Regions from separate parts of the Rhodococcus sp. NPDC058521 genome, predicted to be linked through region 2. Evidence: riboswitches for the same ligand, from Rfam matches in the RefSeq annotation. Region 2 holds a riboswitch; each other region holds the start of a gene.
The links. Region 2 has a riboswitch for cobalamin ahead of metE (5-methyltetrahydropteroyltriglutamate--homocysteine S-methyltransferase). Riboswitches for the same ligand answer to the same signal wherever they lie in the genome.
Positions count from the first base shown of each region.

Region 1: another riboswitch for cobalamin. It lies ahead of ACFWO3_RS20395 (ABC transporter substrate-binding protein); the one in region 2 lies ahead of metE (5-methyltetrahydropteroyltriglutamate--homocysteine S-methyltransferase).
Region 3: another riboswitch for cobalamin. It lies ahead of ACFWO3_RS08705 (cobaltochelatase subunit CobN); the one in region 2 lies ahead of metE (5-methyltetrahydropteroyltriglutamate--homocysteine S-methyltransferase).

Region 1 covers NZ_JBHXNL010000017.1:81,681-86,852, reverse strand. The annotation lists gene dnaK (molecular chaperone DnaK) at 1-1,635, opposite strand, end outside; gene ACFWO3_RS20400 (hypothetical protein) at 1,866-2,177, opposite strand; cobalamin riboswitch at 2,317-2,451, shown strand; gene ACFWO3_RS20395 (ABC transporter substrate-binding protein) at 2,494-3,531, shown strand; gene ACFWO3_RS20390 (FecCD family ABC transporter permease) at 3,531-4,568, shown strand; gene ACFWO3_RS20385 (ABC transporter ATP-binding protein) at 4,565-5,172, shown strand, end outside.
Region 2 covers NZ_JBHXNL010000003.1:121,405-126,576, reverse strand. The annotation lists gene ACFWO3_RS06990 (bifunctional 2-methylcitrate synthase/citrate synthase) at 1-321, shown strand, start outside; gene metE (5-methyltetrahydropteroyltriglutamate--homocysteine S-methyltransferase) at 377-2,638, opposite strand; cobalamin riboswitch at 2,767-2,964, opposite strand; gene ACFWO3_RS06980 (3-deoxy-7-phosphoheptulonate synthase) at 3,277-4,350, shown strand; gene ACFWO3_RS06975 (alpha-ketoglutarate-dependent dioxygenase AlkB) at 4,355-4,978, opposite strand; gene thpD (ectoine hydroxylase) at 5,019-5,172, opposite strand, start outside.
Region 3 covers NZ_JBHXNL010000004.1:104,848-110,019, forward strand. The annotation lists gene ACFWO3_RS08690 (precorrin-2 C(20)-methyltransferase) at 1-582, opposite strand, end outside; gene ACFWO3_RS08695 (precorrin-8X methylmutase) at 579-1,205, opposite strand; gene cobG (precorrin-3B synthase) at 1,249-2,382, opposite strand; cobalamin riboswitch at 2,389-2,541, shown strand; gene ACFWO3_RS08705 (cobaltochelatase subunit CobN) at 2,580-5,172, shown strand, end outside.

The DNA.
Region 1 (5,172 bases), on a different contig from region 2:
CTCCTTGATCGCTGCCTCGACCTTTTCCTTGGTCTCGGCGGGCACCTTCTCCTCGTTGTCCTTGATGAACTTCTCGGTCTGGTGCACGAGCGACTCGGCCTGGTTGCGGGTCTCGGCCTCTTCACGACGGGTCTTGTCTTCCTCGGCGTGAGCCTCGGCGTCCTTGACCATGCGGTCGATCTCTTCCTTGGACAGACCGGAGCCGTCCTGGATCTTGATCGTGTTCTCCTTGCCGGTGCCCTTGTCCTTCGCGGTCACGTGCACGATGCCGTTGGCGTCGATGTCGAAGGTGACCTCGATCTGCGGCACGCCACGGGGGGCGGGCGGCAGCTCGGTGAGCTCGAAGGAGCCGAGCAGCTTGTTGTGCGAAGCGATCTCGCGCTCACCCTGGAACACCTGGATCTGCACCGAAGGCTGGTTGTCGTCGGCCGTGGTGAAGGTCTCGGACCGCTTGGTGGGGATGGTGGTGTTGCGCTCGATGAGCTTGGTCATCACGCCACCCTTGGTCTCGATACCGAGGGACAGCGGAGTGACGTCGAGGAGCAGAACGTCCTTGACCTCACCCTTGAGGACGCCGGCCTGCAGTGCGGCACCGACGGCCACGACCTCGTCCGGGTTGACACCCTTGTTGGGCTCACGTCCACCGGTGAGTTCCTTGACGAGCTCGGAGACTGCGGGCATACGGGTGGAACCACCGACGAGCACGACGTGGTCGATGTCCTTGACGGCGATTCCGCTGTCCTTGACGACGGCCTGGAACGGCGCGCGGGTGCGGTCCAGCAGATCGGAGGTGATCTTCTGGAACTCGCTGCGGGACAGCTGCTCGTCGAGGAACAGCGGGTTCTTGTCCGCGTCGACGGTGATGTAGGGGAGGTTGATCGAGGTGCTCTGCCCGGAGGAGAGTTCGATCTTCGCCTTCTCTGCAGCCTCGCGCAGACGCTGCAGGGCCATCTTGTCCTTGGTCAGGTCGATGCCGTTCTGCGACTTGAACTTCTCGACGAGCCAGTCGACGATGCGCTGATCCCAGTCGTCACCACCGAGGTGGTTGTCACCGGACGTGGCGCGAACCTCGACGACACCGTCGCCGATCTCGAGCAGCGAGACGTCGAAGGTACCGCCACCGAGGTCGAAGACCAGGATGGTCTGCTCTTTGTCGCCCTTGTCCAGGCCGTACGCGAGAGCAGCTGCGGTGGGCTCGTTGACGATGCGCAGCACGTTGAGGCCCGCGATCTGACCGGCTTCCTTGGTGGCCTGACGCTGTGCGTCCTCGAAGTATGCGGGAACCGTGATGACGGCGTCCGTGATGTCCTCGCCCAGGTAGGACTCCGCGTCACGCTTGAGCTTCATGAGCGTGCGGGCGCTGATCTCCTGCGAGGTGTACTTCTTGTCGTCGATCTCCACGTTCCAGTCGGTGCCGATGTGGCGCTTGACGGAGCGGATGGTGCGGTCGACGTTCGTGACGGCCTGGTTCTTGGCGGGCTGGCCAACCAGGACCTCACCGTTCTTCGCGAATGCGACGACGGAAGGGGTCGTGCGTGAACCTTCGGCGTTGGCGACCACTACGGGCTCGCCGCCTTCCAGCACAGACACGACCGAGTTCGTAGTACCGAGGTCGATACCGACGGCACGAGCCATAAGTGTTTCCTCACTTTCGTATTGCAGCTGGTGAACTTGTGTGAACGCTGCGATTGGGCGCTTGGATTGTGACGCTGGTGAGCGCCCTCCGCTCAAGTTTGCACCCGGAGGGCTCCCGGCGTCAACTCGAACCTGAGTCTCATGCGCTCAAGTCTGTCGTAGTGCTCAACGGGCCGTGTCGCAGGATTGTTCCCGAAACAGAAAATTCCCAGCTCGAGTGAGGTACGGACTCAAATCGTGCACGCGCCGTTCGCCGAACCACCGTAGTAGGGCTCGGGGTCGAACGGATCGGTCGCCGTCCCGCCGTAGTGCGCGTCCGGGTCGTACTCGTCGTTGCTCGTGCCCCCGTAATACGGGTCGGGGTCGTACTCGTTGTCGGAGCCGGAGGCACTGCAGTAGACGATCGGCTTCGGCCCGTCGTGGTCGATGGGTGCTGCGGCGGCCGTGGGGGCGAGCGCGACGGCCGCGGCGATACCGACCGAGGCGAGACAAGCCGAGGAGACGACGGCTGCGAATCGGGTGATTGCGGTTCGAGTGGTCATACCCGAATACTTCGCTTCACCAGGGGAAACAGCATCCAGGAGATACCCGATTCGACCCCTGAGATTTCGACCCCGAGACAACCCTCGCTCACCCATGAGGTCGTCACTCGTGTGGCCGCCCTTCACGACGAGCAACCGAACCGGTATACGGTGATTCGGGCCTCCCGGCCCGTGATCGGAGGGGGAACCCGGTGCGAATCCGGGACTGACGCGCAACGGTGACGATTCACGAGGAATCGAAGTCCGATCGCCCTCCGCTCACAACTGGTTGTCACGGCTCCGCGAACGAGCCCCGACTCGAGGAGTTGTGCGCACCGTGCACGTATCCCTTCGCCGTACCCCGACGATCCTGTGCGCCGCAGTCCTGCTCGCATCCGGTTGCGCGTCCAACGACCAGGGCGCAGGAGAGAACATCGAGTCGGGCGGCAACTACCCGGTGACCATCGAGAACTGCGGACACACCGTCACCGTCGACTCGCCACCCCGACGCGCCGTATCGCTGAATCAGGGTTCGACCGAGATTCTGCTCTCCCTCGGGCTCGCGGATCGGATGGTGGGAACCGCCACCTGGACGGACCCTGTTCGTGACAACCTCGCCGCCGACAACGAGCGCGTTCCCCGGCTCACGGACAACAACCCGGCCTTCGAGGTGGTCCTGGACACCGAGCCCGATTTCGTGTCGGCGTCGTTCGTCGGCACGCTGGGTCCGGGAGGCGGCGTCGCGGATCGAGATCAGTTCGACAAGCTCGGCGTCCCCAACTACGTCTCGCCTGCCGATTGCGAGGGCAAGACGGACGGGGGCGATTCGGACGGCGCCCGTACCGAACCACTGAGAATCGACGCGATATACAAGGAGATTCGCGACCTCGCCGCCGTCTTCGACGTGCGTGAGCGCGGCGAGCAGTTCGTCTCCGAACTGCAAGCACGATTCGAGGTGGCGTCGGACGCCATCGACGCATCCGGGGTATCGCTCGCGTACTGGTTCGCCGACATTCAGGCGCCCTACATGGCGGGGTGCTGCGGTTCACCGGGTGTCATGACCGATTCGGTTGGCGCACAGAACATATTTGCCGACACCGCCGACGAATGGCCGCAGGTCAGTTGGGAGACGGTGCTCGACCGCGACCCCACCGCACTCGTACTCGGCGATCTGAGCCGCCGCTCGATCGAGGGCGACTCCCTGGACAGCAAGATCGCATTCCTCGAATCCAATCCCGTAACCCAGCGTCTCTCGGCGGTCCGCGACAAGCGATACATCATCGTCAACGGGGCCGACATGAATCCCTCCATCCGTACCGTCGACGGCGTCGAGAAGGTCGCCGAAGCGCTGCGCGGCTGGGGCATGACCAATTGATCGCGCCTTCCATCCGCAACGATTCCGCACTGCTACGAGGTGCACTCTTCGCCGGTTCGCTGGCGATCCTCGTGGTCTCCGTCGCGGTGGCGATCACCATCGGCCCCGCAGCACTGTCCGTCGGCGACGTCTATGCCGTGATCCTCGAGCACTGCGGGCTCGGCACCTCCGGGGTGAGTCGAATCAAGGACGGGATCGTGTGGGAGCTGCGACTGCCCCGCACCCTCCTCGCCGCCGTGTGCGGAGCCGGGCTCGCCCTGTGCGGTGCGATCATGCAGTCGTTGCTCCGAAACCCACTCGCCGACCCCTACGTTCTGGGCATTTCGTCCGGCGCTTCGACCGGTGCGGTGTCGATCGCGGTACTCGGTGTCGGTGGCGGAGCGGTGTCGTTGTCCGTCGGCGCTTTCGGCGGTGCGGTGCTGTCGTTCGCGCTCGTCATGTTGCTGGCCGCCGGCGCGGGTGGCGGCACCGAACGCGTCGTTTTGGCCGGCGTTGCGGGCACCCAACTGTTCGCCGCGCTGACGTCCTTCATCGTGATCTCCTCGGCCAACGCCGAGCAGACGCGCGGCATCCTGTTCTGGCTACTCGGCTCGCTGGCCGGCGCCGATTGGACGGATGTACTCGTGTGCAGCGCGGTCGTCGCGGTCGGCGTCGTGCTGTGCCTGGTGAAGGCATCTGCGCTCGACGCCTTCACATTCGGCAACGATGCGGCATCGTCACTGGGCGTGTCCGTGCGCTGGGTTCGTATCCTCCTCCTCGGGATCACCGCCCTCGTGACGTCCGCTCTCGTCGCTGCTGCCGGGGCGATCGGATTCGTCGGCCTGGTATTGCCGCATGCCGCCCGGTTCGTGGTCGGACCGAGGCACAGCCGGTTGTTGCCGGCCGTCGTGATGATCGGCGCAATCTTCATGGTGTGGGTCGATGCCATCGCCAGAACGGTCTTCGAACCTCAGGAGATTCCGGTCGGAGTCGTGACCGCACTGATCGGCGTACCGGCGTTCGGCGTGATCCTCTTCCGAATGAGGAGGAGCAGATGAGCCTGTCGGCCAAGGGCATTCGGTGGAACCGTGCCGGACGGACCGTCCTCGACGACGTGGGCTTCGAGTCGTATCCGGGTCAGACCATCGGCCTGCTCGGACCGAACGGGTCCGGCAAGTCTTCGCTGCTGCGGGTGCTGGCAGGCATATCACGTCCGGATGCCGGGGAGGTGCTCGTCGACGGTGCGGATCTCCATTCGCTGCCGCGCAGACAACTCGCTCGTCGGCTTGCGATGGTCGACCAGCAGGTTCACACCGAGGTCGACATCATGGTCGCGGATGTGGTGCGGCTCGGCCGGATTCCGCACCGCGGGCTGTTCGGGGGCGACCCCCGCGCCGATGATCGCGCTGTCGACGCCGCGTTGGCGAACACCGGGATGACCGAGCATCGACGGCGGATGTGGCACACCCTGTCGGGTGGGGAGCGGCAACGTGCCCAGATCGCGCGGGCTCTTGCGCAGGAGCCCACCGAACTCCTGTTGGACGAGCCCACGAATCACCTCGATATCTCCCATCAACTGGAGATTCTGTCGCTCGTGGCGGAGCTGCCGGTCACCAGTTACATTGCCCTGCACGACCTCAACCTGGCCGCCATGTTCTGCGA
Region 2 (5,172 bases):
GACGGCGACTCCCGGGTTCCGTCCATGCGTGACGCTCTGAAGGACGTCGCCGCTGTGACGGACGGCCAGAAGTGGCTCGACATGTACGACGAGCTCGAGCGAACCATGTTCGACGCCACGGGTATCAAACCGAATCTGGACTTCCCGGCCGGCCCTGCCTACTACCTCATGGGTTTCGACATCGAGGTGTTCACACCGATCTTCGTCATGGCACGAATCACGGGGTGGACGGCGCACATCATCGAACAGGGCGCTTCGAACGCCCTGATCAGGCCGCTCAGCGAGTATTCGGGGGTGGAGCAGCGAGCCGTGGCCCGCTGACCCCCGTGAGTGGTTAGCGAGTTCCTGGACTCGCTAACCACTCACAGGCGGGGGCCTACAGCTCGGCGCGAACCAGCTTCGCGGCGTCGACGAGGTTGCGAAGCGACGCCTCGACCTCCGCCGGACCACGAGTCTTCAAGCCGCAGTCAGGATTGACCCAAAGCCGTTCCACAGGGACGGCTTTCAGTGCTTCCCGAAGCGAGGAAGCGATCTCGTCGACACCAGGCACACGCGGGGAGTGGATGTCGTACACACCCGGCCCGACACCGAGGTCGAAGCCCACCGCGTTGAGATCGTCGAGAACCTCCATGTGCGAACGCGCAGCCTCGATCGAGGTCACGTCTGCGTCCAACTTGGCGATGGCCTCGATGACCTCACCGAATTCCGAGTAGCACAGGTGGGTGTGGATCTGTGTCTCGTCGGCTACTCCCGATGTCGCGAGCCGGAACGATCCCACCGACCAGTCGAGGTATCCGGCCTGGTCCGCGCTACGCAGCGGCAGTAGCTCGCGCAGTGCGGGCTCGTCCACCTGAACGACCTTCACGCCCGCATTCTGGAGATCCACCGTCTCCTCGCGAATCGCGAGAGCAACCTGATTGGCGGAGTCCGCCAAGGGCTGGTCGTCGCGCACGAAGGACCACGCAAGAATGGTGACCGGACCGGTGAGCATCCCCTTGACGGGCCGCTCCGTGAGGGTCTGCGCGTACGTGATCCACTCGGTCGTCATCGGCTTGGGGCGGCGCACATCACCGAACAGGATCGGCGGCCGTACGCAGCGGCTTCCGTAGGACTGCACCCAGCCGTTCGCCGTGGCGAAGAATCCGTCCAGCTGCTCGGCGAAGTACTGCACCATGTCGTTGCGCTCCGGCTCGCCGTGCACGAGCACGTCGATGTCGAGCTTTTCCTGCAGCGCGACAACGTCCGCGATCTCTGCGCGCATCCGCGAGAGGTACTCTTCCTGGTCGATCTCACCCTTGCGCAGGGCCGCGCGGGCCACCCGGATCTGTGTGGTCTGCGGGTACGAACCGATCGTCGTGGTGGGGAGCAGTGGAAGGTTCAGCGCCGCCTGTGCCTCACGGCGCTGCGCGGCCGGGCTGCGTCCCGAATCGGACTCGACGATAGAGGCCAGACGGCTCCGCAACTCGGCGTCGTGCAGGCGCGGGTCGCTCGCACGAGTCGAAGCGGCAGCGCGGGCGAGTGCGAATTCTTCCTCGACGGACTCGCGTCCCTCGGTGAGTGCCGTTCCCAGAGCGACTACCTCGCGTACCTTCTCGCTTCCGAACGCGAGCCAGGAGCGCAGTGCCTTGTCGATGCCGGTCTCGGCATCGAGCGTGTAAGGAACGTGCAGGAGCGAGCACGACGTCGAGACCGCCAGGGAACCGGCAGAACCCAGAAGGGTGCTCGCGGACGCAAGTGCCTTCTCGAGGTCGGTGCGCCAGATATTGCGTCCATCGACGACCCCGGCGACGATGTGCTTGCGTGACAGCTCCGGAACGGAAGCGAACGTGTCGTTGCCGGCGACGAGATCGACTGCCAGGCCTTCGATTCCGGTGGCGACCAGGGCGGGGAGAGCATCACCGAGACCGCCGAAGTACGACGCGACGAGGATAGCCGGACGGTTCTCCAGGCCGGACAGCGATTCGTACACCCGTGACGCGACCGCGATTTCCTCGGCCGTGCGGTCGGCGACGAGTGCCGGCTCGTCGAGCTGAACCCACTCGGCCCCCTTGGCGGCGAGGAGCGCGAGAAGTTCGGAATACAGCGGAAGCAGTTCGTCGACACGGTCGAGGAGCGGTGCATCCGATCCGACGGACTTCGAGAGCAGCAGGAACGTCACCGGACCGACGATCACCGGGCGCGCCGGAATGCCCAGTGCACGTGCTTGTTCGAGTTCCGCGAGGACCTTCGACGGGTCGAGGGAGAAGGTGGTGGACGGCGAGATCTCGGGAACGAGGTAGTGGTAGTTCGTGTCGAACCACTTGGTCATCTCGAGGGGCGTCACGGTGTCGTTTCCGCGTGCGGCCGCAAAGTAGCGGTCGAGCGGGTTGTCGATGCCCGCGACGCGGTCGGGGAGCGCGCCGAGCATGGCAGCCGTGTCGAGTACGTGGTCGTAGTACGAGAACGTGTTGACCGGGATCGAGTCGAGGCCGGCGTCGCGCAGCTCGGTCCAGTTCCGAGTGCGGAGGTCGGCGGCGACGGACTCGAGGCCGGCAGCGTCGATCTTGCCCGACCAGTAGCTCTCGACGGCCTTCTTGAGTTCGCGATTCGGACCGATGCGAGGGGAGCCCAGCACGGTCGCGGTGAATGAAAGTGTCACGAGATTCTCCAGTTGCGTAGCGGTACGGACACCACCGGCAAGCGGGTACACCTCTCGAGCCCTGGGTATTGCTGCAAGCGCACGGAGGTCTACGCGCCCATTCCACGAGGCGGTGAACCGTCGAGCACGGCGTGCCCGACACAGTCGGCAGGTCTTCGGACTCGCAGGCTCCCGATGTGACGACATCGGACCTAGTGGCCGTCGCTTCCCAGGCGGTTGCGCCCAGTGCGTGGTGACGGCGGTCGTTCCTGCTCACCGCTGCGGGACAGTTCCGGATTCTCACCGGATTCCCTCTCACACGAGTCACCGGAGTGACGCGTGCTTCGACGCCGAGTGTGGTCTTCGGGGCTCCTCACGACCGCACAGGGCGAACCAGCTGCAGTGCCAAGCATAGGCGCAGTGCCTCTGTGAGCGGCAGACGAGTCCATGCACTCGTCAACCGCACGGTGGCGCGGACGCTTACCGGCCGCTACTGTGGTCCGCATGCAGCGCACGTATTTCTGGTTTAGCAGGTCGGCCCCGGGTGGGTCGGTCGGTGTAACCACGCGCTGACCTCCCACTCCACGAGCCGGATCACAGACCGGCTCGCGGAGTTCCTCGAAGGCTTCGAGGGTCGGTCGGAACAGGAAACCGACATCATGTCCGTCACTCTGGACAACCACCATCTCGACAATCAGCGAACGGTCCAGCTCAGTCCGCTCGTGCCCCCGAACGTGGTTCGGGGCGAACTCGGGCCCGACGACGTAGCGTCCGCGACCGTACGCACCGGCCGCGCCAACACCGTCGACATCCTGAACGGGGACGACGACCGCCTGCTGGTCGTGGTCGGGCCGTGCTCGGTGCACGACCCCGTCGCTGCGATGGACTACGCACGCCGTTTGGCGTCCAAAGCAGAGGAACTTCGCGCCGACCTGCAGATCGTCATGCGGGTGTACTTCGAGAAGCCGCGCACCACGCTGGGGTGGAAGGGTCTGCTCAACGACCCCCACCTGGACGGGACGTTCGATATCGACAGCGGTCTGCGAATCGGCCGGAAGCTGCTTCTCGACATTTCGCGTCTCGGGCTACCCGTCGGGTGTGAATTCCTCGATCCGATCATGCCGCAGTACATCGCGGACCTCGTTTCCTACGGGGCCATCGGTGCGCGAACGGCGGCGAGCCAAGTGCACAGGCAGTTGTGCAGCGCGCTGTCGATGCCCGTCGGGATCAAGAATTCCACGGAAGGGGACGTGCAGGTCGCGGTCGACGGCACGCGCGCCGCAGGTGCGAGCCACGTGTTCCCCGGAACCGATCTGGACGGTCATGCGGCTCTGGTGAAGACAGTGGGAAACCCCGACTGTCACGTGATTCTGCGGGGCGGCAGCCAGGGGCCGAACTACGATGCGGAAACGGTCGCAGACACGGTTGCGCGACTTCGCAAGTCGGGTTTGCCCGAACGCGTCGTGGTGGATGCCAGCCACGGCAACAGTTCGAAGAACCACGAGAAGCAGATCGACGTGGTCTCCGATCTGAGTGAGCGGATCGCGAACGGAGAGAAGAGAATCGTCGGCGTGATGCTGGAAAGCTTCCTCGAAGCCGGCAGGCAGGACCTTGCGCTTGGCCGTTCCGACGAACTGGTCTACGGCAAGTCGATCACCGATGCCTGCCTCGGCTGGGAAACCACGGCAGCCCAGCTGGATCGGCTGGCGAATGCGGTGGCCGCGCGACGGTGACGCGTCAGCGAACGCCTCTCGTGCGGAACTGCACACTGATCCGCGGTCCGGTCGGGCGGGCGCTCTTGGGGATGGAATGTTCCCAGGTGCGTTGGCACGAACCGCCCATGACCACCAGATCACCGTGTCCCACGGTGAATTTCAGCGATTGTCCACCGCCGCGCGGCCGCAACATCAGCGGCCGTGCGGCGCCGAGTGACACGATGGCAACCATGGTGTCCTCGGTGCGGCTGCGGCCTGTGTCGTCCCCGTGCCAGGCGACGCTGTCGTTTCCGTCCCGGTAGTAACAGAGGCCCGCCGTGGCGAACCGTTCACCGAGTTCGGGTTCGTAATGGTCGGACAGTGCTTCGCGGCAGGCGTGCAGCAGCGGGTCGGGAAGCTGATCTTTCTCGGCGTAGAACCTGACGAGTCGCGGTACGTCCACCACACGGTCGTACATGGTGCGGCGTTCTGCCCGCCACGGTGTTTCCGTGACGAGCCGGTCGAACAGGTCCTCCGAGCCGGTCAACCAGCCGGGACGAGCGTCGACCCACGCGCCGCGACTGAGCGCGTGCCGCCGAAGAGACCCGCTCAGGACGCCGAGCTGCGTCCCGAGCGCGGGGTCGTCGAACAGCGATGGCTGGAGCATGCGGTCCAGCATACTCCAGCCATCGAACATATGTTCTAATTCATCGGATCGCGGTGAAGTCCCTGCTCCCGAGATACCTGGGTCGCGGGCTCGGCGCGGAGAACGGGTCCGTCGGGGTGTTCTCCACACTGTTGAACACGACGAAAAGGTTCGAGCGAGCGAACGGCGTGATGTTTCCATTCGAGCCGTGCATG
Region 3 (5,172 bases), on a different contig from region 2:
GGTGAGTGCCCGGCGGACGTTCGGGTAGGTGCGCCCCAGCTTGAGGATCGCGGCCGCGTCGGTTTCCCTGAGGCGACGGGTGAGCTCCGCCTCGGGAAGAGTGCCTGGCAACACCGTGAGGATTTCCTCGCCCTCGACGAGCGGGGTGCCCATCGTCGCGGACGCGGCGCTGATCGACGTGACTCCCGGCACGATCTCGGAATCGAAGCGGGTTGCGAGCCGCTTGTGCATGTGCATGTAGGAGCTGTAGAACAGCGGATCGCCAGCTGCGAGCAGTGCGACGTCACGTCCCGCCTCGAGGTGGGCGGCAAGTGTCGAGGCCGCTTCTTCGTAGAATTCGTCCATGGCGCCCTGATAGCCGCCGGGATGGTCCACGGTTTCGGTGGTTACCGGATACACGAGGTGTTCTTCGATCTGGCCTTCGCGCATGTAGGGCGCGGCCACGCCGCGAGAGATGCTCCTGCCGTGCCGTGCGCTGTGAAACGCCACCACGTCGGCTTCCCCGATCACTCGGGCGGCTTTGACGGTGACCAGTTCCGGGTCACCCGGGCCGATGCCGACACCCCATATTTTCCCGGTCATTCGATCTCGCTCGCGATCGCGTTGACGGCAGCTGCAGTGATGGCGCTGCCTCCGCGGCGTCCGCGTACCAGGAGGTGGCCCAGTGCGGCGGGATGTGCGATCAGTGCTTCCTTCGATTCGGCGGCACCGATGAATCCCACCGGACCGCCCACCACCGCGGCGGGCCGAGGCGCGCCGGCTTCGATCATGTCGAGCAGGTGGAACAGTGCCGTCGGTGCGTTTCCGATGGCGACGACTGCGCCGCCGAGCTTGTCGCCCCACAATTCGAGCGCTGCGGCCGACCGGGTGTTGCCCATCTTCTCGGCAAGGGCCGGCACCCGTGGATCCCGAAGGGTGCAGAGCACCTCGTTGTCGGCGGGAAGACGCGTGCGGGTGACACCTGCCGCGACCATGTCGGCATCACAGAGAACGGGTGCGCCGGCCTTCATCGCAGTGCGTGCAGCGTCGATCACGCCGGGAGTGAACGAGATGTCGTCGACGAGATCGACCTGCCCGCTCGCGTGAATCATCCGTACGACGGCCTGGGAGACGGAACCGGAAAACCGGTCGAGTGCGGCCTCCGCGCGAATCGTGGCGAACGACTGGCGGTATATCTCCGCACCGTCGCGGATGTACTCGGTCATGGGTTAGACGATAGAGGTGGATGAGTGGGCGGTCGCACCGTGGTCACGTTGCCTGATGGAGATATCCGTCCGCGGTGGCGACGACGTCGGTGACGGTGGAGCGGGGGCGGCCGCACAACCGGTCGCAGCCCGACCAGTGCTGATTCCCGACGATCGGTACTTCGCCACGTTCGAGTGCTGCCCGGGCATCGGTGCGGACGTCCGCCAACGCCTTTGCGCATCCCGGCCGGCCGGTGCATGCACTGATGTGAAGCCAGGGGGAGTTCTCGTCGAAGATCAGGCCCATCGGTGCCAGGACACGGACGACCTGTTCGGCCATGTGCTCGGTGAGATCGCACAGCAGAAGGGTTTTCCACGGGGTGATGATCACCGGTCGTTCGACGGCAGCGAGGAACTCTGCGAGGCGCGCATCGAGAATGCCGAAGGGCAGACCGCCCCCGAGGGTGACGAACCCATCGTCCTGGTCCAGCCATCCGATCGGGGGAGGCGACTCGGCGGGAGCGGGCAACGGGTCGGTTGTGGTGGACAGGTCGAGCCGCTCGAGGACACGGTCGATTCCGTCGGGGACTTCGGCGAGCCGCCACTCCGTTCGGCGAACCGCCTGGAAAGCATGTGCCGATTCGATCAGCGCAGCGACGGCCTCGGAAGGATGCAGGCGCACCCCGGTGTCGCGTCCGGCGAGTAGCAACGCCGATTCGGTGTTCGTCGTTGCGTGAACACCGAAATCTGCTGCCAGTGGCGTCACGTCACCACGGCCGTCGTCCAGAGTGAAGAGCGTCCGCCCCGGTAGACCCGACAACGCGGGCGCGTCGCACAATGCTCGATCCAACTGCTGGACCAGGTCACGAATGTCGGCCTGTCCGCCGACGCGACCACTGAGCGGCGACGCGAGGATGTTCCTGACCCGTTCGTGGCTCGGAGACGGCAACAATCCCGCCGCTGCGATGCGGTCGGCGAACGCGGCGGGGTCGGAGACAGCTCGCAGCTGAACATTGCCTCGCGTGGTCAACTCCAGTTCGCCGTTGCCCCACCGGGCCGCGGACTCGGAGAGCGTCTGGATCTGCGCAGAAGTGAGAACTCCACCAGGCAACCGGACGCGCGCCAGGTTGCCGTCCGCCGCTTCGTGAACCTGCAAGGCGCCAGGGCAGGCGTCGGGGCGGGAGCGCGGTCGGGGCATGGTCACAGGTTACTGCGCGACCCCGGTAGCATCACGATCACTTGCGACCGCAGGCGAGGAAACCGGTGCGAATCCGGTGCGGTCGCGCCACTGTGTACCCGGCAGATCGAGAACGGTTCGTCGGGCAGCCAGACCCTCGCCTGCGGGCCACTCGACCCATGCCACGGGGCGCGACACCCCCAAGGAAGGCTTCATCCGTGATTCTGCTGCTCTCGACGTCCGACACCGACCTGCTCAGTGCCCGCGCCAGCGGAGCGGAGTATCGGTGGGCGAACCCCGCCCGGCTGTTGGTGGACGAAGATCTCCCCGCGCTGCTGGACGGCGTCGACGTCGTCGTGGTCCGCATTCTCGGTGGACGGCGGGCCTGGGAGGAAGGTCTCGACGCGGTCGTCGCGTCCGGGATTCCGGTGGTTGCGCTCGGCGGCGAGCACGCGCCCGACGCGGAGCTCATGGAGCATTCGACGGTCGCGGTGGGTGTCGCCGCAGAAGCGCACAACTACCTTGCCGAGGGCGGCTCCGAGAATCTGGCGCAGCTGTACAACTTCCTGTCCGACACGGTGCTGCTGACGGGGCACGGCTTCGAGCCGCCGGTTCACCTGCCGAGTTGGGGCCACCTTTCCTCTGTGAGTGGTTGGCGAGTCCAGGGACTCGCAAACCACTCACAGCCGAAGGTGGCGGTTCTGTACTACCGTGCGCAGCATCTCGCAGGGAACACGCGTTACGTCGAGGCGCTGTGCGAGGCGATCACCGCCGCCGGCGCTGATCCGATGCCGATCTACTGCGCGTCGCTGCGAACCGCGGAACCCGAACTTCTGGAAACTCTCGCGCAGGCGGATGCCCTCGTGGTGACGGTTCTAGCTGCGGGCGGCACCAAGCCCGCCACTGTCGGTGCCGGGGGCGACGACGAGGCGTGGGACGTTGCCGAACTTGCCGCACTCGACGTTCCGATTCTGCAGGGTCTGTGCCTGACGAGCAGTCGTGCCACGTGGGAGGCGAACGACGACGGACTGTCGCCGCTCGACGTTGCCACCCAGGTTGCCGTCCCCGAGTTCGACGGGCGCCTCATCACGGTTCCCTTCTCGTTCAAGGAGATCGACGAGGACGGGCTGTCGACCTACGTTCCCGACACCGAACGGGCCGCGCGTGTGGCCGGTATCGCGGTCCGGCACGCCAAGTTGAGGACCATTCCCGCACCGCAGCGTCGGATCGCGCTGATGTTGTCCGCCTACCCGACAAAGCACGCTCGAATCGGTAACGCAGTCGGCCTCGACACCCCGGCGAGCGCAATCGCTCTGCTGTCCGAAATGCGCGCTGCCGGATACGACCTCGGACCGGAGAGCGGAGCCGAAGCGATTCCAGGCCTCGCAGACAGGGACGGCGATGCGCTGATACACGCGCTGATCGCGGCCGGCGGGCAGGACCCGGACTGGCTGACCGCCGAGCAACTCGAAGGCAATCCGATCCGCATCTCCGCCGCCCGGTATCGCGAATGGTTCGCCACGTTGCCTGCGGATCTGCGCGAGGGAATAGAGGAGCACTGGGGACCGGCCCCGGGAGACCTGTTCGTCGATCGCTCCGTCGACAAGGACGGCGAGATCGTCATCGCCGCAATGCAGTTCGGCAACCTCGTTCTGATGGTGCAGCCGCCACGTGGTTTCGGTGAGCGCCCGGTCGCGATCTACCACGATCCGGATCTGCCACCGAGCCACCACTACCTTGCCGCGTACCGCTGGATCGCCGCGGCCGCGGAGGACGGCGGCTTCGGCGCAGACGCCGTAGTCCACCTGGGCAAACACGGCAATCTCGAATGGTTGCCCGGCAAGACCCTCGGCATGTCCGCCACCTGCGGCACCGATGCAGCTCTCGCAGATCTGCCGCTGATCTACCCGTTCCTCGTCAACGACCCGGGGGAGGGGACACAGGCGAAACGCCGGGCGCATGCGACGCTCGTCGATCATCTGATCCCGCCGATGGCGCGTGCGGAGAGCTATGGGGACATCTCACGCCTCGAACAACTTCTCGACGAGCACGCGAACATCTCGGCGCTCGACCCGTCCAAGCTGCCGGCCATTCGGCAGCAGATCTGGACGCTGATGCGGGCCGCGAAGATGGACCACGACCTCGGACTCGAGGAGCGCCCCGACGAAGACGTGTTCGACGACATGTTGCTGCACGTCGACGGTTGGTTGTGCGAGATCAAGGACGTTCAGATCCGTGACGGATTGCACGTGCTGGGGCAGGCCCCCGTCGGCGATGCGGAGGTCGAACTGGTGTTGGCGATGCTTCGGGCACGTCAGATGTGGGGTGGCGAGAAGAGCGTTCCCGGCCTCCGAGAGGCCCTCGGACTCAGCGAGGAGGGTGACGAGGCACGGGGTCGCGTCGACGAGGTGGAGAAGGCGGCCTTCGACCTCGTGAAAGGCATGTTCGACAAGGACTGGGATCCGGACGCCGCGGATGTCCTCACAAGCGATCCGACGGTCGCGAAGATCTTGAAGTTCGCTGCCACCGAGGTGGTTCCCCGACTTCGGCAGACCGACAACGAGGTCGCACAGGTGCTGCACGCTCTGAACGGTGGGTTCATCGCAGCCGGACCGAGCGGCTCGCCGCTGCGTGGCCTGATCAACGTGCTCCCGACCGGCCGCAACTTCTATTCCGTCGATCCGAAGGCCGTCCCTTCACGGCTCGCGTGGGAAACCGGTCAGGCGATGGCAGATTCGCTGCTCGACCGCTACCGGCGTGATCACGGTCGGTGGCCAACTTCGGTAGGGCTGTCTGTCTGGGGCACGTCGG